Regions from separate parts of the Nonomuraea sp. NPDC049028 genome, predicted to be linked through region 1. Evidence: riboswitches for the same ligand, from Rfam matches in the RefSeq annotation. Region 1 holds a riboswitch; each other region holds the start of a gene.
What was found. A riboswitch is a leader RNA that binds a small molecule or an ion and turns the genes downstream of it on or off. The one in region 1 is predicted to bind cobalamin.
Positions count from the first base shown of each region.

Region 1 (5,717 bases):
TCACCTCGACGTCGCTGGCGTTCGCGCTGCTCGCGCTGCACTTCGGCCGGGTGCACGACCTCTCGCCCGCCGATGGCCGCCGCGTCTGCGAGGGCCTGCGCAGGCTGCCCGGCCAGATCGAGGAGATCCTGGCGCAGGGTGACAAGATCGCCGAGCTGGCGAAGAAGTACGCGAACTATCCGAGCATGATGTTCGTCGGCCGGGTCCGCGGTTACCCCGTGGCCCGCGAAGGCGCGCAGAAGCTCAAGGAGATCTCGTACGTCCACGCCGAGGCCTATCCGGCCAGCGAGCTCAAGCACGGGCCGCTCGCCCTCATCGGCCCCGAGATGCCGACGGTGGCGATCGTCCCCGACGACGAACTGCTCGACAAGAACCTCACCACCCTCGGCGAGATCCGCGCCCGCGGCGGCAAGGTGCTCATGGTGGGCCACCGCGAACCCGACGCCAAGCTGGCCGACGACGTCATCGTGGTGCCGAAGAACGAGATCGAGCTGGACCCGATCCTGCTCACGATCCCGCTGCAGCTGCTGGCGTACCACGCCGCCGTGGCGCTCGAACGCGATGTGGATAAGCCGCGCAATTTGGCTAAGAGCGTCACAGTCGAGTAACTGCTACGACACGGCGGCCACAATAGGCACATAGCCCGTGATAAGCGGACCGGCAGGACTTAAGATCGAAACTGTGCCCGAGTTTCATGGTCAACCGCCAAATCTCGCACGAATGTACGATTACATGCTCGGCGGCACAGACAACTACGCCGTCGACCGCGAGGCGATCGACCGGCTTGCGGAGCTGCTCCCGCAAGCCGTCCTGCTGGCGCGTGCCAACCGGGCCTTCCTCCAGCGCGCGGTCCGCCACCTGGCGGACGCGGGCGTCCGCCAGTTCCTCGATCTGGGCAGCGGGCTGCCGACCCAGGGCAACGTGCACGAGGTGGCGCCGGAGGCGAAAGTCGTCTACGTCGATCGCGACCCGGTCGTCGCCACCCACGCCAGGGCGCTGCTGGAGGAGGCGGGCCGGGCCGTCTTCGTCCAGGCCGATCTGCTCGACCCCGACGAGGTGCTGGCGCAGGCGTCCCGCTTCCTGGACCTGAACGAGCCGGTGGGCGTGCTGCTGGTCTCGATCCTGCACTTCATCCCGGACGCCCGTGACCCGGGCAAGATGGTGACCAGGCTGCGCGAGGCGGTGGCGCCCGGCAGCTACCTGGTGCTCACCCACGCGACCTCGCGGGGACGGTTCGAGGAGGGCGCCACGCCGCTCCACCGGCCCACCTCGGCCGGGGCGGGTACCGACCGGACTCCGAGGGAGATTCGGGCGTTCTTCGGGGACTTCGAGCTGGTCGAGCCGGGCCTGGTGCACGCCCCCGACTGGCGTCCCGACCGGCCCAGGCTGGTCAGCGAGCCCTCGCTGCCGTCGTACCTGCTCGTCGGTGTGGGCGAGAAAACATCATAGTTCTTCCCGACTTTTCGTGATCCCTGATAATGACAACCCTGATGTGTAACAGTGCGTTAAGTGTCAGTGACCTGGGGTAGTTATGGGGTGCGAGGGGAGGACGCCATGCGCCGACGGGGGTTCTTCGCGCTCGGCCTGGCGGTGGCGGCCTGCGCGACAGGATGTGGCACGGAGGGGAGCCTCGGCGGACGCGCCGTCAACGCGGCCGGCCTCTCGGGCCGGTTCGCGATCGTCCCCGGCGCCGGACGCTGGGCCCGCGTCGCCAAGACGCTCGTCAAAACCGCCCGCGACGCCGGTTTCCCCGTCTCCGGCACGCCGCCCGTCACCCGGATCACCGTCACCGGGCTGCCCGCGCTGGCCGCGACCGAGCTCAACAACGGGCTCTCGTTGCTCGACACCGCCACGCCGCTGGCCCGGCTCACCGGCCAGATCGAGGTGGTGGTGGTGCCCGCACACTCCAAGTTCGCCACCTTCGACCAGTTCGGCGCGCAACTGGTCGCCCACCCCGACCGCACGCCCCTGACGGGCGGCCCGCAGGGCGAGCCCGACCACCTGCTGTTCGGGCTGATCGCCAAGGGCCTCGGCGCCGACACCCGGCAGGTCGACTACACCGGTTTTCCCGGCAGCGAGGAGGCCTCGGCCGCGCTCCTCGGCGGCAAGGCCGCGGCGGCGACCGGCACGCTCGCGGACTGGCGCCGCGCCATCGGCAAGGGCCTGGTCAGGGTGCTCGCCGTCTCCAGCGCGCGCCGGGTGGACGGCATCGAGGCGCCGAGCCTGCTGGAGTGCGGGGTGCGGGTGGACTTCGCCGACTGGTGCGCGGCCGTGGGGCCCGAAGGCATGACCGATGACGGCAAGGCCGTCGCCATCCGGCTCTGCGACGAGGTCACGGGGTCCGACTCGTGGCGGGCGGCCTGCCGGGCGGAGGGATGGACCTCGATCCCGCTCAGCGGCGACGACTTCGAACAGTGGCTGGCCTCGGAGATCGGCAGGACCAGGGCCGTGCTCCGCGATCTGGGCATGCTCGACACCGCTGACACAACATGCTGGGGTAGTTGCGCCAAGGGCCACTAGATGTAGGATTCTGCTCGTCGCTGGTTCGCCCCTCGGGGCGGAGCAAAAGGGAACCCGGTGCGATTCCGGGGCTGCCCCGCAGCGGTGAGCGGGAACGACCGCCGTCACGAGCACTGGAGATCTCCGGGAAGCGACGGCCAGTAGGAATGATCGACCATGCCCGCGAGCCCGAAGACCTGCCGGCGACGTTGGGGGAGCCAGCCGGCTCCGCCCATCGAAGTGTCCATGGCCTCGAGGGAGGGCCGGGGGCGTCGGCGGCCGTGGAGTCCAGGGCCGCCGTGCTCTCACGCGCCCTCACGGGGATGAGCTCGCGAGGAGAGAGCACGTGACGCAGATCATTGAGGCCGATCACCAGCCGGCCACGGCCGATCACCAGCCGGCCACCGTCGATCGGCAGCCGACCACCGTCGACCGGCGGCTGGCGATCGAGGAGGCCGCCGCACGAGTGATCACCGATCCGGCCAACTCCCGGATCGCCGCCCGGCTCCTGGCCGAGGAGATCGCCGACGAGGCGGCCGGGCACGGCGTGCGGACCTTCTCCGAGTCCATCGCCGCCAGCCACGCCGCCGGGCTGATCCAGGACTCGCTCGCCGCCTTCGTCGGCGCGCACGCCGCCGAGCTCGACGCGCTCGTCTCCGGCGAGGCGGACGACCGCTTCGAGTACTTCGGGTTGCGTACGGTCTACGACCGCTACCTGCTGCGGCACCCGGAGTCGCGGACCGTGCTCGAACGGCCGCAGCACTTCCTGCTCCGCGTGGCCTGCGGGCTGTCGGAGACGGTCGCCGAGGCCGCCGAGCTGTACGGCCTCATGTCCACGCTGTCGTACCTGCCGAGCTCGCCGACGCTGTTCAACTCCGGTTCGCGCCGGCCGCAGCTGTCGTCGTGCTTCCTGCTCGACTCGCCGCGCGACGAGCTGGAGTCGATCTACGACCGCTACGGGCAGGTGGCCAGGCTGTCGAAGTACGCCGGGGGCATCGGCATCGCGTGGACCCGGGTGCGCTCGCGCGGATCCCTCATCAAGGGCACCAACGGGCACTCCAACGGCATCGTGCCCTGGCTGCGTACGCTCGACTCCTCCGTCGCCGCCGTCAACCAGGGCGGGCGCCGCAAGGGCGCGGCCTGTGTCTACCTGGAGACCTGGCACGCCGACGTCGAGGAGTTCCTGGAGCTGCGCGACAACACGGGCGAGGACGCCCGGCGTACGCACAACCTCAACCTGGCCAACTGGGTGCCGGACGAGTTCATGCGGCGGGTGGAGGCCGACGAGGTCTGGTCGCTGTTCGACCCCAAGGAGGTCCCCGACCTCACCGACCTGTACGGCGAGGCGTTCACCCGCGCCTACCGCGCCTACGAGGCCGACGGTCGCTACACCCGGCAGCTGCCCGCCCGGACCCTCTACGGCCGGATGATGCGCACCCTCGCCCAGACCGGCAACGGCTGGATGACGTTCAAGGACGCCGCCAACCGCACCTCCAACCAGACGGCCCGGCCCGAGAACGTCATCCACCTGTCCAACCTGTGCACCGAGATCCTCGAGGTCACCAGCGACGGCGAGACGGCGGTGTGCAACCTCGGCTCGATCAACCTCGCCGCCCACCTGACCGGCGAGGGCGTCGACTGGGCCCGGCTGCGCGCGACCGTCCGTACGGCGGTGCGTTTCCTGGACCGGACCATCGACCTGGGCTTCTACCCGACCGCCGAGGCCGAGGCGGCCAACAAGCGCTGGCGGCCGATCGGGCTCGGCGTGATGGGCCTGGCCGACGTCTTCTTCACGCTCCGGCTGCCGTTCGACTCGCCCGAGGCGCTGGGGCTGTCGACCCGCGTCGCCGAGGAGATCGCCCTGGCCGCCTACGACACCTCCGCCGATCTGGCCGTCGAGCGCGGCCGGCATCCGTCGTACGAGGAGACCAGGGCGGCGGGCGGCGTCTTGCACCCCGACCACTACGGCGCCGCCGCGTCGCCGCGCTGGGACGAGGTGCGCGCGAAGATCGCCGCGACCGGGCTGCGTAACTCGCTGATGGTCGCCATCGCCCCGACCGCGACCATCGCCTCCATCGCCGGCTGCTACGAGTGCATCGAGCCGCAGGTGTCCAACGTGTTCAAGCGCGAGACGCTGTCGGGGGAGTTCCTCCAGGTCAACCGCTACCTGGTGGCCGACCTCCAGGCTAGCGGGCTGTGGACGCAGCGGATGCGCGACGACCTCAAGCGGGCGGACGGCTCGGTCCAGGACATCGCGGGCATCCCCGATGACCTCAAGACCTTGTACCGGACGGCCTGGGAGCTGCCGCAGAAGGCGCTCATCGACCTGGCCGCGGCCCGTCAGCCGTACATCGACCAGTCGCAGTCGCTCAACCTGTTCATGGCCAGCCCGACGATCGGCAAGCTGTCGTCGATGTACGCCTATGCCTGGAAGCAGGGCCTGAAGACCACCTACTACCTGCGCTCACGCCCGGCCACCCGGATCGCCCAGACGACGATCGCGCAGACGACGATCGCGCTCGACGCCGTCGCCTGCTCCTTGGAGAACCCGGAAACCTGCGAAGCCTGCCAGTAGTAGACCCCCTCGAACGGAGACCCCCAATGCTGCTCGACCCCGGCATGGACCTGACCCTGCGCCCCATGCGTTACCCGGACTTCTACGAGCGCTATCGCGCCGCGATCCGCAACACCTGGACCGTCGAGGAGGTGGAGCTGCACTCCGACCTCGCCGACCTGGCCAGGATGACGCCGCAGGAGCGCCACCTGATCAACCGGCTGGTCGCCTTCTTCGCCACCGGCGACTCCATCGTGGCCAACAACCTCGTGCTCAACCTTTATCAGCACGTCAACGCCCCCGAAGCGCGCCTGTACCTCAGCAGGCAGCTGTTCGAGGAGGCCGTACACGTGCAGTTCTACCTGACGCTGCTCGACACGTACCTGCCTGACCTGGAGGAACGGGTCAAGGCGTTCGCCGCCGTCGAGCACATTCCGTCCATCAGGGACAAGGCGGAGTTCTGCTTCCGGTGGATCGACTCGATCAACGGCCTGCGGCGGCTGGAGAGCGCGGACGAGCGGCGGCAGTTCCTGCTCAACCTGATCTGCTTCGCCGCCTGCATCGAAGGGCTCTTCTTCTACGGAGCGTTCGCCTACGTATACTGGTTCCGGTCTCGGGGCCTGCTCGGCGGGCTGGCCACCGGCACCAACTGGGTGTTCCGTGA
Region 1 is NZ_JBICTR010000001.1:842,650-848,366, forward strand. Features, by position in the region: gene glmS (glutamine--fructose-6-phosphate transaminase (isomerizing)) at 1-608, shown strand, start outside; gene ACGFJ2_RS03810 (SAM-dependent methyltransferase) at 682-1,449, shown strand; gene ACGFJ2_RS03815 (tripartite tricarboxylate transporter substrate-binding protein) at 1,555-2,520, shown strand; cobalamin riboswitch at 2,525-2,719, shown strand; gene ACGFJ2_RS03820 (ribonucleoside-diphosphate reductase subunit alpha) at 2,846-5,074, shown strand; gene ACGFJ2_RS03825 (ribonucleotide-diphosphate reductase subunit beta) at 5,101-5,717, shown strand, end outside.

Region 2 (5,717 bases), on a different contig from region 1:
CGTGGCGTCCAGGGGCGAGGCCGACTTCGTGTCCGAGATCGGGCACGAGCCGTCGATCAAGCTGACCGCCCGGTTCATCGGGGTGCCCGAGTCGGACGAGGGGTTCGTACAGGCGCATGTGAAGGACTGGTTCCAGCTCTTCCTGTCGCCGCAGCCGCCCGACCGCCAGCTCGAACTGGCCGACAGTTTCCTGACCTATCTGGATTACGTGGATCGGCTGGTCGCGGCCCGCGCCAAGGAGCCGCGCGACGACTTCACCTCGCTCATGACCTCGCTGATCGGCTCGGAGCTCAGTCACCGCGAGGTGGTGGAGCTGATCTCCACGATCCTGCTCGGCGGCAACGACACCGTGCCGAACCAGCTCGCCAACAGCGTCCTGCGGCTACTGCGCGAGGACGCCTGGCCGGTCGCGCCGCCGCTGATCCAGAACGCGGTGGAGGAGTGCATGCGCATCGACGGCGCCTCCCTCGGGTCGTTCCGGTACGCCACCACGGATATTTCGCTACACGACGTGATAATTCCGGAAAAGTCGTTGGTGCTCCTCTCCACCGACTCCGCCGCCCACGACGAGACCGTCTTCCCCGACCCGGACCGGTTCGTCATCGACCGGCCCAACGCCGACGCCCACATGGTGTTCGGCTACGGCATCCACTTCTGCGTGGGCGCCGCGCTCGGCCGGCTGCAGCTTCGGACGGCGCTCGAGGTGCTCGGCCGCCGCCTACCCTCGCTGAGGCTCGCCGACGAGCCCATCGTCTACCGCAAGTCCCTCGTGGGCCGGGGGCTGACGGCTCTGCGGGTGACGTGGTGAGTGCCGCGCCGGGTCGGTTCGACGGGCGGGTGGCCCTCGTGACGGGCGCGGGGTCGGGCATCGGCGCGGCGTGCGCGTCGCGCCTGGCCGCCGAGGGTGCCTGCGTGGGCGTCCTGGACGTGCACGCGGCGGGGGCCAAGTCGGTTGCCACCGCCATCCGCGCCAGGGGCGGCACGGCCACGGCGCTCGTCTGTGACGTGTCGGACGAGAAGCAGGTGGCCGAGGCGATCGGTGACCTGCTCGCCTCGTTCGGCCGCCTGGACGTCGTCCACTCCAACGCGGCCGCGCTCGACCCCGGCACCTACGGCCGCGACCGCGACCTCGAGGACCTCGACGTCGCCGTATGGGACCGCACGATGGCGGTGAACCTGCGCGGCTGCCTGCTCATGGTCAAGCACGCGGCCCCCGTGATGGCCGACGGCGGCGCGTTCGTCGTCACCTCGTCGGTCTCGGGTCTGCTGGGCGACGTCGCGCACGTCGCGTACGGCACCTCGAAGGCGGCGCTGACCGGTTTCGTGCGCTATGTGGCCACCAAGTACGGCTCGCGCGGCATCCGCTGCAACGCCATCGCGCCCGCACTGGTCCTGACCGACGCGGCCGCGCAGGCCCTCGGGCGGGAGCGGCTGGCCGACAAGGCGGCCGAACGGCTGCTGCCCTGGGCCTGCACCCCGGACGACGTGGCCGACCTCGTCGCCTTCCTCGCCTCGGCTGAGTCCCGGTGCATCACGGGACAGACCATCGTCATCGACTCCGGCACGGTGGCCCACCGCCCTGAACACGCCCTGCGCCAATGGCGCGACGCGGCGGGGTGACCACCGGAATTCCCCGGAGCGGTCCGTCACACGACTGTCTCGATCCCTGTGACGGTTTGTCGTGGCAGGAGTCCCTCGGAGCGGACACCCCTGCGGGGGAGCGGAAGACCGGATACCCGGAGAACATTCCTAGGAACCGCATTAGGGTTGTGGCGGATCAAGGGGGATGAATGGAGCCGGTGTCGGTCGGGTTGGTCGGGGCGGGGCCGTGGGCGGAGCGCGCGCATGCGCCCATGCTGGTCAACAGCCCGCATCTCCGGTTCGCCGGCGTGTGGGCTCGGCGTCCGGAGGCTGCCGCTCGGCTGGGGGCGCCGGTGTTCGAGCGGGTCGAGGAGTTGTTCGAGGCGTGCGAGGCCGTGGCGTTCTGCGTGCCGCCGGGCGTACAGGCCGAATTGGGGGTGCGCGCGGCGAAGGCCGGGAAGGCGTTGTTGCTGGAGAAGCCGCTCGCCGACTCGCTGGAGAACGCGCGGCGGCTCGCCGATGCCGTGCGTGAGGCCGGTGTGGCCTCCCAGATGGTGCTCAGCATGCGTTATATGAAGCAGGTCAGGGAGTTCCTGGCGCGCTGCGCGGAAATCGAGGCGTTCGGCGGTCACGCCGCGAACATCTCCGATGTCCTGCTGGGCGGCCACCTCTTCGGCACCCCGTGGCGGCTCGAGCGCGGGGCGCTCCTGGACGTCGGGCCGCACGTGGTCGACCTGCTCGACGCCGCGCTCGGCCGGGTGACCGGCGTGCGCGCGCACGGCAACCCGCTCGGCTGGACCGGACTGCTGCTCGATCACGAGGGCGGCGCGGCCAGCGAGGCGTCGCTGTGCATGGCCGCCGCCGGTGACCTGCCGCCGGCCAGTGTCGCGGTGTACGGCAGGACGGGCAGTGCGACGCTGCTGCCCAGTGATGACGACGATCCGTTCGAGACCATCGCCGAGGAGTTCGCGCGGACCGTACGCCAGGGCGGCGGCCACCCGCTGGACGCGGCCCACGGGCTCAGGTTGCAAGAGATCATCGCCGAGGCGGAAGCCCAATTGGGCACCCCTTGACTTAACGCGCATCTGGCGCATTGATAGCGTCTGTCCGACGCGCAGAGTTGCAGCGAAGTCCGGTGCGAGTCCGGCGCTGTCCCGCAACTGTCATAGCCAGGTCGCCTGCCTCCGCGCTGACGTCATCAACCCTCGTGGAAAAGGGTGATCCGTCGCTCTCAAGCGGGTCTCTCGGTTCCGACAGTGTGAAAGGACTTCTCGTGAGGCCCGTACGCACGGCCTTCGCGGGCGCGCTGCTGGGAACGCTCGTTCTGGCCGGATGTGGTCAGACCAGCACTACCACCACCCCGTCCCCCGCGAGCCCCACCGGCTCCACCGGTACGACCGGCACGACCAGCTCCGCCGCCTTCCCCGTGACGGTCGAGGCGGGCAACGGCAAGGTCAGCATCGCCAAAAAGCCGGAGCGGATCGTCTCGCTCTCCGCCAGCCATACCGAGACGCTCTTCGCCATCGGCGCGGGCCCCCAGGTCATCGCGGTGGACGACCAGTCCAACTACCCGGCCGGTGTCCCCAAGACCGACCTGTCCGGCTTCAAGCCGAACGTCGAGGCCATCGTCGCCCAGAAGCCCGACCTGGTGATCGTCTCCAACGACATCGACGGCATCGTCGCCAAGCTGGGCAAGGTGAACGTGCCGGTCCTCCTGGAGCCCGCCGCCACCAAGCTCGACGAGGCGTACGACGAGATCACCGACCTCGGCGCCGCCACCGGCAACACCGAAAAGGCCGGACAAGTCGTGACTGGCATGAAGACGTCCCTCGACAAGCTCTCGGCGAACGCCCCCAAGGACAAGAAGCTCACCTACTACCACGAACTCGACCAGACCCCCTACGCGGCGACGTCCAGCACGTTCATCGGGCAGATCTACGCCATGTTCGGCCTCACCAACATCGCCGACAAGGCGCCGGACCCGGCGGGCGGCTACCCCAAGCTGTCGGCGGAGTTCGTCGCCCAGGCAGACCCGGACCTGATCTTCCTGGCGGACGTGAAGTGCTGCCAGCAGAGCAAGGACACGCTGGCCAAGCGCCCCGGCTGGAAGGGACTGTCGGCCGTCAAGGGTGACCAGGTGATCCAGCTCGACGACGACATCGCCTCGCGCTGGGGCCCGCGGGTCGTCGACCTGGCACAGACCATCAGCGACGCCGTCGGCAAGGCGGCCACCCGCCAGTGAGGTCCAGACCGATGTGGACGGCGGGCGCGCTGGCCGTGCTCGCCGTCTCCATGGTCGCCGGGCTGCTCGGCGGGGCCGCCGACATCTCGCCGTGGCAGGTGGTGCTCCAGGCGCTCGACTGGCTGCCGTACGTACACGTGGACTCGGGGCTGGCCCCCGTGGAGCAGGGGCTGCTGTTCGAGCTGCGGCTGCCCAGAGTGCTGGTGGCGGCCGTGGTCGGCGGGCTGCTGGCCATCGCGGGGGCCGGCTACCAGGGGGTGTTCCGCAACCCGCTGGCCGACCCCTACCTGCTGGGCGCCGCGGCCGGAGCCGGGCTGACCACCACCGTGGTCATCGTGCTCGTGCCGACCCCGGCCGTCGGCATCCCGGTGGCCGCCTTCGCGGGTGCGGTCGGCGGGGTGTTCCTCGCGTACGTGCTCGGCAACACCGCCGGGCGCTCGGGCGGCACCGCCACGCTGGTGCTCGCCGGGGTGGCCGTCACCTCGTTCCTGACCGCGATCCAGACGTTCATCCAGCAGTTCAAGGTCGAGCAGTTGCAGCGCATCTACTCCTGGATCCTGGGCGACGTGGGCGGCGGGTGGGACCAGTTCTGGCTGGTCCTGCCGTACGCCGCCGTCTCGGCCGTCCTGCTGCTCGCGCACGGGCGGATGCTGGACGTGCTCTCGGTGGGGGACGAGGAGGCCACCAGCCTCGGCGTCCGCGCCGGGCGGGTACGGCTGGCGGTACTGCTCGCCGCCTCCCTGGCCACCGCGGCGGCCGTGGCGGTGAGCGGGCTCATCGGGTTCGTCGGCATCGTCATCCCGCACGTGGTCAGACGGCTGGCGGGCGGCTCCTACCGGATCGTGCTGCCACTGTCGCTGATCGGCGGCGCCGCCTTCCTCGTGCTCGCCGACCTGGTCGCGCGCACCGTCATCGCCCCCGCCGAACTGCCCATCGGGGTGGTCACCATGTTCGTCGGCGCGCCGTTCTTCGTGGCGGTCCTGCGCATGACCCGGCAGACCGCCACATGACCGCCGACACGGCCCGGCCGGCCCGGATGATCGAGACGAGCGGCCTGTCCGTACGGCTCGGTGAGCGCGAGGTGCTCAGCGACGTCGACCTCTCCGTACGGCGCGGCGAATGGCTGGCGATCATCGGCCCGAACGGCGCCGGAAAGTCCACCCTGCTCAAGGCCGTCATGGGCGTCGTCGCCCACCGGGGCGACGTCACCGTCGGCGGCCGGGCCGCGAACACGCTCAGGCCCAGGGACCGGGCCAGGCTGGTCGCCTACGCCCCCCAGACGCCCTCGCTGCCACCCGACATCACTGTGTACGACTACGCCCTGCTCGGCCGCACCCCGTACATCCCCTACCTCGGCAGCGAGAGCCGCCACGACAAGGAGGTCACCAGGTCCGTGCTCGAACGCCTCGACCTCACCGAGTTCGCCGCGCGCCGGCTGGGGGAGCTGTCCGGTGGCGAACGGCAGCGGGTGGTCCTGGCCAGGGCACTGGCCCAGGAGGCGCCCGCGCTCCTGCTCGACGAGCCAACGACCGCGCTCGACCTCGGGCACCAGCAGCAGGTGTTGGAACTGGTCGACCGGCTCAGGCTCGCCGACGAGCTGACCGTGGTGACGACGCTGCACGACCTGACCCTCGCCGGCCAGTACGCCGACCGGCTCCTCCTGCTCGCCGGCGGCCGGGCCATCGCTGCAGGGCGGCCGGGACAGGTGCTCACGGAGGCGCTGGTCGGCACCCACTTCGACGCCCGGGTGGAGATCGCGCCGGGTCCCGGAGGCCGGCCCGTGGTGCACCTGGTCAGGGGTGTCTCGTGAAGGTGGCGTCGGCCTATCGGGTCGAGGATGTCGTCCTGAAGGGGATCTGGTGGCCTACCGGGTCGAGGGCGTTGTCCTGAAGGG
Region 2 is NZ_JBICTR010000006.1:39,888-45,604, forward strand. Features, by position in the region: gene ACGFJ2_RS23540 (cytochrome P450) at 1-808, shown strand, start outside; gene ACGFJ2_RS23545 (SDR family NAD(P)-dependent oxidoreductase) at 805-1,620, shown strand; gene ACGFJ2_RS23550 (Gfo/Idh/MocA family oxidoreductase) at 1,791-2,654, shown strand; cobalamin riboswitch at 2,662-2,782, shown strand; gene ACGFJ2_RS23555 (ABC transporter substrate-binding protein) at 2,855-3,823, shown strand; gene ACGFJ2_RS23560 (iron ABC transporter permease) at 3,835-4,833, shown strand; gene ACGFJ2_RS23565 (ABC transporter ATP-binding protein) at 4,830-5,633, shown strand.
Region 2: linked by a shared signal. The riboswitch ahead of ACGFJ2_RS23555 (ABC transporter substrate-binding protein) and the one ahead of ACGFJ2_RS03820 (ribonucleoside-diphosphate reductase subunit alpha) in region 1 are both predicted to bind cobalamin.

Region 3 (5,717 bases), on a different contig from region 1:
CGGTGAGCGCGCGGACGGTGGCGATCATGCCGCCGTGGTACTGGAAGTAGTCGTCGGAGTCGGCGATGTCGTGCTCGCGCGTGTCGACGTTCTTGGCGGCCACGGCGATCCTGCGGTAGGCGTCCTCCATCTGCGGGCGCGCGGCCACGCCGTCGAGGTCGCGGCCGTAGGCGTAGCCGCCCCACACCGCGTACACCTCGGCCAGGTCGGCGTCGTCGCGCCAGTTGCGGCTGTCGATCAGCGGCAGCAGCCCGGCCCCGTAGGCGCCCGGCGCGGAGCCGAAGATCCGCATCGTGGCGTGGCGTTCCTCGCCGCCGGTCGCGGTCACGTGGGCGCGTACGTAGTTGTGCTCGGGCGGCTCCTCCAGCCCGGCGGCCAGCCGTACGGCGTCGTCCAGCATGGCCACCACGTGCGGGAACGCGTCGCGGAAGAAGCCGCTGATGCGGACGGTCACGTCGACGCGCGGCCGGCCCAGCTCGGCGAGCGGGATCGGCTCCAGGTCCGTGACCCGGCGCGACGCCTCGTCCCATACGGGGCGGATGCCGAGCAGGGCCAGCACCTCGGCCACGTCGTCGCCGGCCGTACGCATGGCGCTGGTGCCCCAGACGGACAGTCCCACCGAGCGGGGCCAGTCGCCGGTGTCGGCGCGGTAGCGCTCCAGCAGAGATTCGGCCATCGCCTGGCCGGTCTCCCAGGCCAGGCGGCTGGGCACCGCCCGGGGATCGACGGAGTAGAAGTTACGGCCGGTCGGCAGCACGTTGATCAGGCCGCGCAGCGGCGATCCGCTCGGCCCGGCGGGCACGTAGCCGCCGTCGAGGGCGTGCAGGACGTGGTCGAGCTCGTCGGTCGTCCGGGCCAGGCGCGGGACCACCTCCGTGGCGGCGAACGCGAGCACCCGCGTGACGAGCTCGCGCCGATCGGCGGGCAGCGTGCGAGCGACCTCCTCGGCCGCCTCCGGTGCCCAGCCTCGCTCCTCCATCGCCTCGACCAGGGCACGAGCGGTCGCCTCGGCCCGGTCCGCCTCGGCCAGCCCCGCCGTGCCGTCCTCGGCCAGGCCGAGCGCCTCACGTAAGCCGGGCAGGGTCTCGCGGCCCGACCACATCTGCCTGGCGCGCAGCATGGCCAGCACCAGGTCCACCCTGACCTGCCCGGCCGGCGCCTGGCCGAGCACGTGCAGGCCGTCGCGGATCTGCGCGTCCTTCACCTCGCAGAGCCAGCCGTCCACGTGCAGGATGAAGTCGTCGAACTCGGTGTCGTGCGGCCGATCGGCCAGCCCGAGGTCGTGGTCGAGCCGGGCGGCCTGGATCAGTGTCCAGATCTGGGCGCGGATCGCCGGGAGCTTGGCCGGGTCCATGGCGGCGATGGTGGCGTGCTCGTCCAGGAGCTGTTCCAGCCGGGCGATGTCGCCGTATGTCTCCGCCCGCGCCATCGGCGGCACCATGTGGTCCACCAGCACCGCGTGCGCCCGCCGCTTGGCCTGGGTGCCCTCGCCCGGATCGTTGACCAGGAACGGGTAGATCAGCGGCAGGTCGCCGATGGCCGCGTCGGTGCCGCACGAGGCGGACATGCCGGCCGACTTGCCCGGCAGCCATTCCAGGTTGCCGTGCTTGCCCACGTGCACCATCGCGTGCGCGCCGAACTCGGCCGACAGCCAGCGGTAGGCGGCCAGGTAGTGGTGGCTGGGCGGCAGGTCGGGGTCGTGGTAGATGGCGATCGGGTTGTCGCCGAAGCCGCGTGGCGGCTGGACCATGACCACCACGTTCCCGGCGCGCAGCGCCGCCAGGACGATGTCGCCGTCATGGACGAAGAGCTCGCCGGGCGGGGGTCCCCAGTGCCGCTCGATCCCGGTGCGCAGGCCGGCGGGGAGTGTGCGGTACCAGCGTTCGTAGGAGGCGGCGGAGATGCGTACCGGGTTGCCCGCCAGGTGCTCCTCGGTCAGCCAGTCCTGGTCCTGGCCGCCCGCGGCGATGAGCGCGTGGATGAGCGCGTCGCCGTCCTGCTCGGCCACGCCGGGGAAGCCCTCGCCCAGGTCGTAGCCCGCTTCGGCGAGCCGGGCCAGCAGCCGTACGGTGCTGGCGGGGGTGTCCAGCCCGACGGCGTTGCCCACGCGCGAGTGCTTGGTCGGGTACGCCGACAGCATCACCACCAGCCGCCGCCCGCCGGGCGGGGTGTGGCGCAGCAGCCCGTGGCGTACGGCGATGCCCGCCACCCGCGCGGCCCGCTCCGGGTCGGCGACATAGACGGTCAGCCCGTCCGGATCGATCTCCTTGAAGGAGAACGGCACCGTGATGATCCGCCCGTCGAACTCGGGGATGGCCACCTGCGAGGCGGCGTCCAGCGGCGACAGGCCGTCGTCGTTGTCCTCCCACGCCTGCCTGGACGTGGTCAGGCACAGACCTTGCAGGATCGGCACGTCGAGCGCGGCCAGCGCGCCCACGTCCCACGCCTCGTCGTCCCCGCCCGCGCCCGCCGTCGCGGGACGCGAGCCGCCCGCCGCCAGCACGGTCACCACCAGCGCGTCGGCGGCCCGCAGGGTCTCCAGCAGCTCGGGTTCGGCGGTGCGCAACGAGGAGCAGAACACCGGCAGCGCCTGCCCGCCCGCCTCCTCGACGGCGGCGCAGAGCGTCTCGACGAAGGCCGTGTTGCCCGCCATGTGGTGCGCCCGGTAGTAGAGCACCCCGATCACGGGCCCCTCGTGTGACCGTGCCTCGCGCTCCAGCCGCCCCCAGGACGGCGTGGGCGCCGGCGGCGCGAACCCGCGCCCGGTCAGCAGGACGGTGTCGGACAGGAAGGCGTGCAGCTCGGTCAGGTTGGCGGGCCCGCCGTGCGCCAGGTACGCGTGCGCGTCGGCGCAGACGCCGCCGCTCACCGTGGACAGCTCCATCAGCTCGGCGTCCGGCGCCTGCTCGCCGCCCAGCACCACGACCGGACGGGGCCCGGCCAGCAGCGCGTCGAGCCCCTCCTGCCAGGCGCGGCGACCGCCGAGCAGCCGTACGACGACCAGGTCGGCCCCCTCCAGCAGGCCGGGCAGATCGTCGGGGTCGAGCCGGGCGGGGTTGCCCAGACGGTAGGCGGCGCCACAGGCACGCGCGCTCAGCAGGTCGGTGTCGGAGGTGGAGAGCAGCAGGACGGTATGGCTGTCGCCAGGCACGGCACGATCCTCCCTCGGGGTCCTCGCCCCGGTCGTGGGTGTCGCGACGGCAGGAGTCTCCTGGCTCCCGGATCAGCGCTCACCCCGGCCTTCCCACCCGTTGCCGGGCAGTGGCCTGCGGTGGGGTTCGCTCCCCGGTCACAGTGGCGGGACCGCGCCGGATTCGCACCGGCTTCCTCCCTTTGCCATCGCCTACCCAGGAGCCTACGGCAGGAGCAACCTCCACCAGAAGTGGCGTTACCATCCTCATCGTGTCCATAGCCGACTTTTCCGGACGGGTCCGGCCCGACGCCTGTCCGGGAGCGCTCCAGGTGCACGAGGCCGCCGACGGCCCGCTGGCCCGGGTCCGCCTGCCCGGCGGCGCGGTCTCCGGCGTCCAGCTCCGCGAGCTGGCGGCCTGCGCGGCGGAGCTGGGCTCCGGGGTGGTCGAGCTCACGTCGCGGGCGAACGTACAGGTGCGGGGCCTGCGCGCGCCGGCCGTCTTCGCCGAACGGATCGCCGGCGTCGGGCTGCTGCCCTCGGCCGCGCACGAACGGGTACGCAACATCGTCGCATCGCCGCTCGGCGGCCGCGGTCCTGCGGGTTTGGTGGACACGCAACCCCTGGTCGAGGCCCTGGACCTGGCGCTGTGCGCGCGGACCCGGCTGGCCGGGCTGCCAGGGCGCTTCCTGTTCGCGCTGGACGACGGCACAGGTGACACGCGGCCGCTGGCCGCCGATGTCACTCTCGTGCCTGCGGCAGTGAATGATGACGCCTGGGCGGCACTGCCCGACGGCGCGGTGGCGGGCGGTGACGCCTGGGTGTCACTGCTGCTGGCGGGCGTGGACACCGGGCTTGTCGTGCCTCGTGACGCGGCGGTCGGGCAGATGATCGCCGCCGCCGAGGCGTTCCTCGACGAACGGGAGCGCGGGCTTTCCGATCGTGACCGGGGCGCGTGGCGGATCGCGGAGTTAGCGGACGGTCCCGCCCGAATCGCCGCCCACCTCGGCGTTGCGGGCGAGCGTGCGACGACCGCTCTGGACGCATCCTCTCCCCGCTCGGCCCATCGTCCCGGACCTGTCGATCAGCGGGACGGCCGCGTGGCGCTGGAGGCCGTGGTGCCGCTCGGGCGGCTGTCCGCCGCTCAGGTACGCGCTGTCGCCGACACCGCCGACGACGGCGGGGCGGTTCCCGTACGGCTGACGCCGTGGCGGACGGTCGTCCTGCTGGACCTGTCCCCCGCCGCGGCCGAGACGGCGGTGCGGCAGCTGTCCGCGGCAGGGCTGGTGACCGATCCGGCGTCGCCCTGGGTCGGGGTGAGCGCCTGCACCGGACGTCCCGGCTGCGCCAAGTCGCTGGCGGACGTGCAGGAGGACGTACGGCGGTGGGTGGCGACCCTGGACGCGCCCGCTGCGACGCCGGTGCATTGGGCGGGTTGCGAGCGGCGCTGCGGGCTGCCCCGCGGCCGGGTGGTCCAAATGGTGGCCACCGCCGACGGCTACGAGGAACGACCGCTTTGATGGCGGTCAGCTTCGACCGATACGAGGAAAGGCAGCAGTGACCGACTACCTGCGCGACGGCGCCGAGATCTACCGGCGCTCATTCGCGACCATCCGTGCCGAGGCCGACCTCACCGGGATGCCCCCGGATGTGGCCCAGGTGGCGGTGCGGATGATCCACGCGTGTGGCATGACCGACCTCGTCGCCGACCTGGACTGGTCGCCTTCGGTGGTCGTCCGGGCCCGCGAGGCGCTGCGGCGCGGCGCGCCCGTGCTGTGCGACGCGCAGATGGTCGCCTCCGGCGTCACCAGGCGCAGGCTGCCCGCCGGCAACGACGTGGTGTGCACTCTGGGCGAGCCAGGCGTGCCGGAGCTGGCCGAACGCCTCGGCACCACACGCAGCGCCGCCGCCCTGGAGCTGTGGCGCGACCGGCTGGACGGCGCCGTGGTGGCGATCGGCAACGCCCCGACCGCCCTGTTCCGGCTGCTCGAACTGGTCGCCGACGGGGCCGGCAGGCCGGCGGCGGTGCTCGGCGTGCCGGTCGGCTTCATCGGCGCGGCCGAGTCCAAGCGGGCCCTGGCGGACAGCGACCTGGAATACCTGGTGGTGCACGGGCGCCGCGGCGGCAGTGCGATGACGGCGGCGGCGGTCAACGCCATCGCGAACGAGACGGAGTGACGGCGATGACGGGACGGCTGTACGGGGTCGGACTGGGCCCGGGAGACCCTGAGCTGGTCACGGTCAAGACGGCCCGGCTGATCGGCGAGGCGGACGTGATCGCGTACCACGCCGCCAGGCACGGCCGCAGCATCGCCCGCTCGATCGCGCTGCCGTACCTGCGGGAGGGGCAGATCGAGGAGTTGCTGCTGTACCCGCTGACCACGGAGACCACCGACCACCCCGGCGGCTACCAGGGCGCGCTGGACGACTTCTACGCCGACTGCGCCGAACGGCTGGCCGCGCACCTGGACGCGGGCCGGATAGTGGTCGTGCTGAGCGAGGGCGACCCGCTGTTCTACGGCTCCTACATGCACATGCACAAGCGGCTGGCCCACCGCTATCCGACCGAGGTGGTGCCGGGCGTGAC
Region 3 is NZ_JBICTR010000013.1:375,058-380,774, reverse strand. Features, by position in the region: gene cobN (cobaltochelatase subunit CobN) at 1-3,151, opposite strand, end outside; cobalamin riboswitch at 3,186-3,374, opposite strand; gene cobG (precorrin-3B synthase) at 3,403-4,650, shown strand; gene ACGFJ2_RS45120 (precorrin-8X methylmutase) at 4,688-5,308, shown strand; gene cobJ (precorrin-3B C(17)-methyltransferase) at 5,314-5,717, shown strand, end outside.
Region 3: linked by a shared signal. The riboswitch ahead of cobN (cobaltochelatase subunit CobN) and the one ahead of ACGFJ2_RS03820 (ribonucleoside-diphosphate reductase subunit alpha) in region 1 are both predicted to bind cobalamin.

Region 4 (5,717 bases), on a different contig from region 1:
CCGGGACCGGTACGCCCGCGCCTCACCTGGTGCGGCGCCGCCGCCAGCACCGTCGCCAGCATGTGGAGATCGCGGACCCGTCCGCCGGGGCGGCGCGAGGCGGTGGCCCGGCCGCGTGTGGTGCGTGAGCGCGAGCGCCGCCCCGCCACGCCCTCGCCGATCCCTGGCACCTGAAGCAACGGCACCCGGTACGGCGCCGCCAGCCCGGCCACCCGGCCCGGCGGCTCCTGCTCGCGTGTGCCCTCGGAGTCCGATGGCTGCCCGGCGTCGGCCGGCTGCTTCGCCGATCCCCTGCCATCCGGCATGCCGTCATTCGGTAGGCGGCCATCATCCGGGACGCGGCTGTCATTCATCATCCGGCCGTCGGAGGGACCGGTCGGCTGATCGCGCATCGGCGTTTCTCCGTCACCCGCCGGTGGCGCGGCGCTCGCCGGGCCGCCGTCCTCCCCAGGCCCGGAATGGTCAGCAGGCCCGGAGACGTCAGGAGGCCCAGAGGCGCCAGGATTCCCGCCATCGGGACCCTCCGGACCGTCCGGATCGTCGTCCTCCGACGTGCTTTCCAGCAGCTCGTCGAGCAGCGACTCGTCCAGCCCCGGCGCGTCGAAGGGGTCGCGCCGCCGCCGATGCGGCAGCGACAGGCGGGCCGCCGCCCGTACATCCTCGGTCGTCACCCTCTCGCGCCCATGCCAGGCGGCATGGGCGATGGCGGCGTTCGCCGTGACCAGGTCGGCTCGCAATCCGTCCACCTCGAACGCCGCGCACACCGTCGCGATCTGCCGCAGGCGCGCGTCGGGCAGCCGCACGCCGGACACCCGGCCGCGAGCCCGGGCGATCCTGGCCGCGAGCGCCGATTCCTCGGCCGCCCACCGGGCCGCGAACTTCTCGGCGTCCGCGTCGAAGGCCAGCCGGCGTCGTACCACCTCGGCGCGTTCCACCGGATCCCTGGACGCCTTCACCTCCACCGTCAGCCCGAACCGGTCCAGCAACTGCGGCCGCAGCTCACCCTCCTCCGGGTTCATGGTCCCGACCAGCAGGAACCGGGCCGGATGCCGGACCGAGACCGACTCCCGCTCCACGTAACAGGTCCCCAGGGCCGCCGCGTCCAGCAGCAGGTCGACAAGGTGGTCGTGCAGCAGGTTCACCTCGTCCACGTACAGGACGCCGCGATGCGCGGCCGCCAGCAGGCCCGGCTCGAACGCCTTCACCCCCTCCGTCAGCGCCCGCTCGACGTCGAGCGAGCCGGCCAGGCGGTCCTCCGACGCGCCGACCGGCAGCTCCACCAACGCGGCCGGACGGCGAAGCCCTTGGGCATCAGGCTCGTGCGGGCCGTCCGGGCACTCGGCGTCGGGCGCGGCCGGATCGCAGGCGAACCGGCAGCCGGGCACCACGTTCACCGGGGGAAGCTGGGCGGCCAGCGCGCGCACGATGGTGGACTTGGCGGTGCCCTTCTCACCTCGTACCAGCACACCGCCCACCCGGGGCGAGACGGCGTTGAGCACCAGCGCCAGCTTCAGGTCGTCGAGCCCGACGACGGCGCTGAATGGATACGAGACGATCAAGACAGGACCTTCCGTACGTTCAAGACAGGATCTTCCGGTTGACGTGGGCGACCCGCCAGCCGCCTCGCGTGACGGTCAGTTCGGTGACGGACAGCGGCGCGAGATCGAAACGGGCGGCGCGCAGGGGGTCCAGCCCCAGCGCATGGCCGAGGGCCGCCCGGATGGCGCCCGCGTCGCAGACGGCGACCGCCTCGGGCTCCGCGCGTACCGAGTCGAGCCAGCCGGCCACCCGCGCCGCCAGCACGGCCAGGCTCTCCCCGCCGTGCGGCGCCGCGTCCGGATCCGCCAGCCAGCTCGCCAGCGCGTCCGGCTCCTCCCGCGCGACCCGCCCGTACGGCAGGCCGCGCCACCGGCCGTGATCCGCCTCGGCGAGCGCGGCGACCACGCACACTTCCCGGCCGAGCGCGGCGGCGGTCTGCCGCGCCGCGACACTGGGAGCGACCCACGCCACCGAGTCGGCCACCACCGAGCCGGTCAGCGCCGAGCCGGTCGCCGCCGAGTCGGCCACCACCGAAGCCAAGCCGTGTGCTCTGGCCAGGCTCGCCGCGTCGGCGTCCTCATCGGCCAGGGGAAAGCAGGCGGTCCGCATCCCCGGCGTGCTGGCGTGCCGGACGAACAGCACGCCGGCTCAGCCCGGCGAGACGGCAGTCGCGGGTACGGCCGCCGCCCGCCGCGCCGCCCTGTCGCTCACCCACCCGAACAGCACACCGAAGGCCGTCCAGAAGACGAGCTGCGTCCCTAACGACACGAGCCTGAACTGCCACAGCAACGTGGCAGGAAAGCCCTCGGGCACCTCGTCCACGGTCGGCAGCAGCAGCCACGCGGCGACCACCGGGACCAGGTACGCGACCCCGGCCGCGACCCACCGCGCCCATGGCCCGGCGGTCACCCGGCGCGCGGTCGCCACCGCGATCGCGATCGCGGCCAGGCCGACAAGGATCATCACGATATAGAGGGCGGTCCGGCTGTTGATCGTTTCCGGGTCTCCGACAGCCGGCGGATTGGCCGGATATTTCACGAACGGTACGAGGATCATCGCCCCGAACGCCGACCCGGCGGCGGCGAGCGCCAGCCCGCCCTCCGACCGGGGACCGACCCGGCCCCGCAGACCCGCGTACACCAGGGCGAAGACCCCTCCCACGGCCAGTCCGTACAGGCCGGTGGCGAGGAAGAGCCCGGCCTTCTGGCCTGGCCTGCCGACCAGTTCCTCCTCGCCGTGGTCATGGCCAGGTTCCTGCGCGGCGTGCGCCTGTTCCAGTGCGATGGCACTGTCCACCTGCGGTTCCCCGAAGGCGAAGGCGAAGCCGCCCGCGATCAATCCGGCCAGCAGGCCCAGAAGCAGGCCCCTGACCAGCAGGGTGCGTACCATGCCGAGGTCTAGTGGCAGGGCACGCCGAGCAGGTGACGCCCGTCGTGCATGAGTTCGTGCAGGTACGCACCCGTCTGCGAGATGGCGCCGTTGTCCATCAGCACCAGGTAGGCGACCAGCAGCAGTACCGGTACGGCCAGCAACCACAGCCGCAGACGGGGGAACGGAATGACGGTAGGAGCGGACAGGCCACTCATCAGTGCCTCCTCAGGGATGACGCGTCCCAACAAATGAGGTCACGGAGGCCCAAGCGACCTGGCTCCCGGGATCTACGTCCCGGATACAGTGGCGCGTCCGCACCGGCATCTCACCGGATTTCCCTTGGACAACCGTGAAATCTACCGGAACGTATCCTTTCCTCCCGTTCGCGTCAACACATCGAGGAAGGCTGACGTTGGCGGGGTGAAGCGCGCACGGCTGGTCGCGGGTGCCACTCGCGGCGGGATGGAGCGGAGGTTGAACGCGTAACGGGCGACGGAGTCGGCGATGGCGTCCGTGTCCACGTCCAGCGCTGTGGCGTTGATGTTGGCGATGGTGTCGCACGCCTGGTGGTAGCAGGCGTCGTAGGCGACCCCGGCCGTCCCGCCGAACAGCGCCGCCTCAGCGGCCGTCTTGATCCCCTCGGCGCCGGTGAAGATGCCGCCGGCCGGGATCCCGACCGCGATGAACGGCCCGTAGTCCGAGCGCCCGTCGAAGTCCGTGCCCACCGTGGGCAGGCCGCGGGAGCCGTAGAACGCCGCCAGCTGCTGCTCGATCTCGGCCGAACCGGGCGGACCGGCGGGAGAGCCGACGTTGTCGGAATTGTCGCCGTCGTACAGCTTGTAGGCGTAGTTCGGCGTGGCCACCATGTCGAAGTTCAAGTACACCCGGATGCGGTCCCGCTGCGCCTGCGACAACGACCCGACGTACTGATCGGAACCGAGCAGCCCGATCTCCTCGGCCGCCCAGAAGGCGAAGCGGACCTTGTTCCTGACCGGGTAGAGCGCCATCTCCTCGGCGACCTCCAGGATCGCCGCGCTGCCCGAGCCGTTGTCGTTGATGCCGGGCCCCGCCGTCACGCTGTCGAGGTGCGCGCCCACCATGACGACATTGCGCGGGTCGCCGAAGCGGGTCTCGGCGATCACGTTGTCCGTGCTGCCGAGCACGAGGTTGGCGTCGACCTTGAGGTGTACGGTCGCGCCCGGCGTGCTCGCGAGTTCGTTGCCCACGGCGAAGTCGGCGAACACCATGGGGATCCCGCCCCGCCACTCGCCGATGTCCAACGGGAACGCGTCAGTACGACCCGGCTGGCCTTCGTTGAAGATGATGAGCCCGGTCGCACCCGCCGCGGCCGCGTTCTGCACCTTCGTGACGAACGGGCAGGTGCCGCGCTGGACGAGCGCGATACGTCCGGCCACGAACCCGGCGAAGTCCGCCGCTTCGCAGCCACTGGTCGAGGTCGGCGTGGGGGTGGGTGGCAGCGTGAGGTCCACGCCCTGGACCGGCGCGGTCACCTCGCCCGACGGGGAGGGCTGGAAGGTGAAGAAGTCCTCGTTCGGTAGGTACGTCTTCGCGCTCGGCGCGGTGAGCGCCAGCGTCGGCGGGGCGTTCTCGGCCCAGCTCTCGACGAAGTTGATCGGCTGCCGCGTGACCTTGTATCCGGCCTTGCGCAGTTTGTTCGCCACGTAGTCGCGGGAGGCGTCGTAGCCGCTGGTGCCGGTCGCGCGGATGCCGCCGTGGGCGGTGGCGATGTCCTGCAGGGCTTGCAGGTGCTTGGCGACGTTCGTCCCCTTGACCTGCTTGACCAGCAGCTTGGCGAAGACGTCGTCCAGGCCGTCGGCGTTGGCGGGCACGGCCATGGCGATGGTCACGGAGAGCGCGGTGACCAGGATGGTGATGACTCTGCGCATTCGGATTCCCCCTGTGGGACAGGAACGGGAAGGCAGACGATCCCCGAGTCTCGCCGAACGCGAACGTAACCCGGCCCCGTAGCCGTTGAAAAGACCCCCAGTTGAAAGACCCCCGGCGCCGCGATTGGTGCGAAGAGAGGGCGGCCCCGCGTGGTACGCGGGACCGCCCCAGGTCAGCGGGCCGGCCGGGGTGAGCGGGTCAGCGGACGCGGATGAACGGGACCGCCCAAGGCCGGCGGGCTAGCGGACGCGGACGAAGACGGGGTTGGAGTAGAACCACAGGTCCTGCCACGGGCTCTCCTTGCCGTCGGCCGCCGGCTCCATCTCGTCGGTGCTGGTGCCGCGTACCCGCAGGTAGCTGTCGGTCTGCACGTCGCTCAGCGTGTGCCGGATGACGTAGTCCCGGCCCTGCCGACGCCAGTCGCCCGGGCCGAAGCGCGCCACGACCTTGGTGGTGGGGTTGGTGTCGGCGTCCAGGTTGGCGCTCACGCCGCTCACCTGCCCGGTGATGAGATCGACGCGCCGCACCTCCGGGCGGTCGCCGTTGCCGTTCTTGCCCTCCAGCGGCCGGAACCGGATCTCGACCTCGACGTCGGTGCGGTTGCGCCGGTTGACCACCAGCGTCTCGCCCACGGTGGCCTGGCGGCCCTGGTTGCCGGCGGTGACGTCGAGAGCGGTGATCAGGTCCCCGGTGGTGACGAAGATGCGGCCGTTGCGCAGGGCGTCCATGATGTCGCCGTAGTCCTGGCGGGCCATCACGTACGTCTTGCTGTACTCGCCCGGCCAGAAGTCCGAACCGCCGCGGGTCCAGTGCACGTGCGAGTCGGAGGTGGCCGTGATCCACCAGTGCCGCCCCTCGCCCAGCAGCGAGTCCCACAGGCCGCCGACCCGCGCGGTCAT
Region 4 is NZ_JBICTR010000013.1:383,742-389,458, forward strand. Features, by position in the region: gene ACGFJ2_RS45145 (VWA domain-containing protein) at 1-1,559, opposite strand, end outside; gene ACGFJ2_RS45150 (histidine phosphatase family protein) at 1,579-2,181, opposite strand; gene ACGFJ2_RS45155 (CbtA family protein) at 2,188-2,928, opposite strand; gene ACGFJ2_RS45160 (CbtB-domain containing protein) at 2,937-3,125, opposite strand; cobalamin riboswitch at 3,160-3,289, opposite strand; gene ACGFJ2_RS45165 (M28 family metallopeptidase) at 3,267-4,817, opposite strand; gene ACGFJ2_RS45170 (hypothetical protein) at 5,058-5,717, opposite strand, start outside.
Region 4: linked by a shared signal. The riboswitch ahead of ACGFJ2_RS45160 (CbtB-domain containing protein) and the one ahead of ACGFJ2_RS03820 (ribonucleoside-diphosphate reductase subunit alpha) in region 1 are both predicted to bind cobalamin.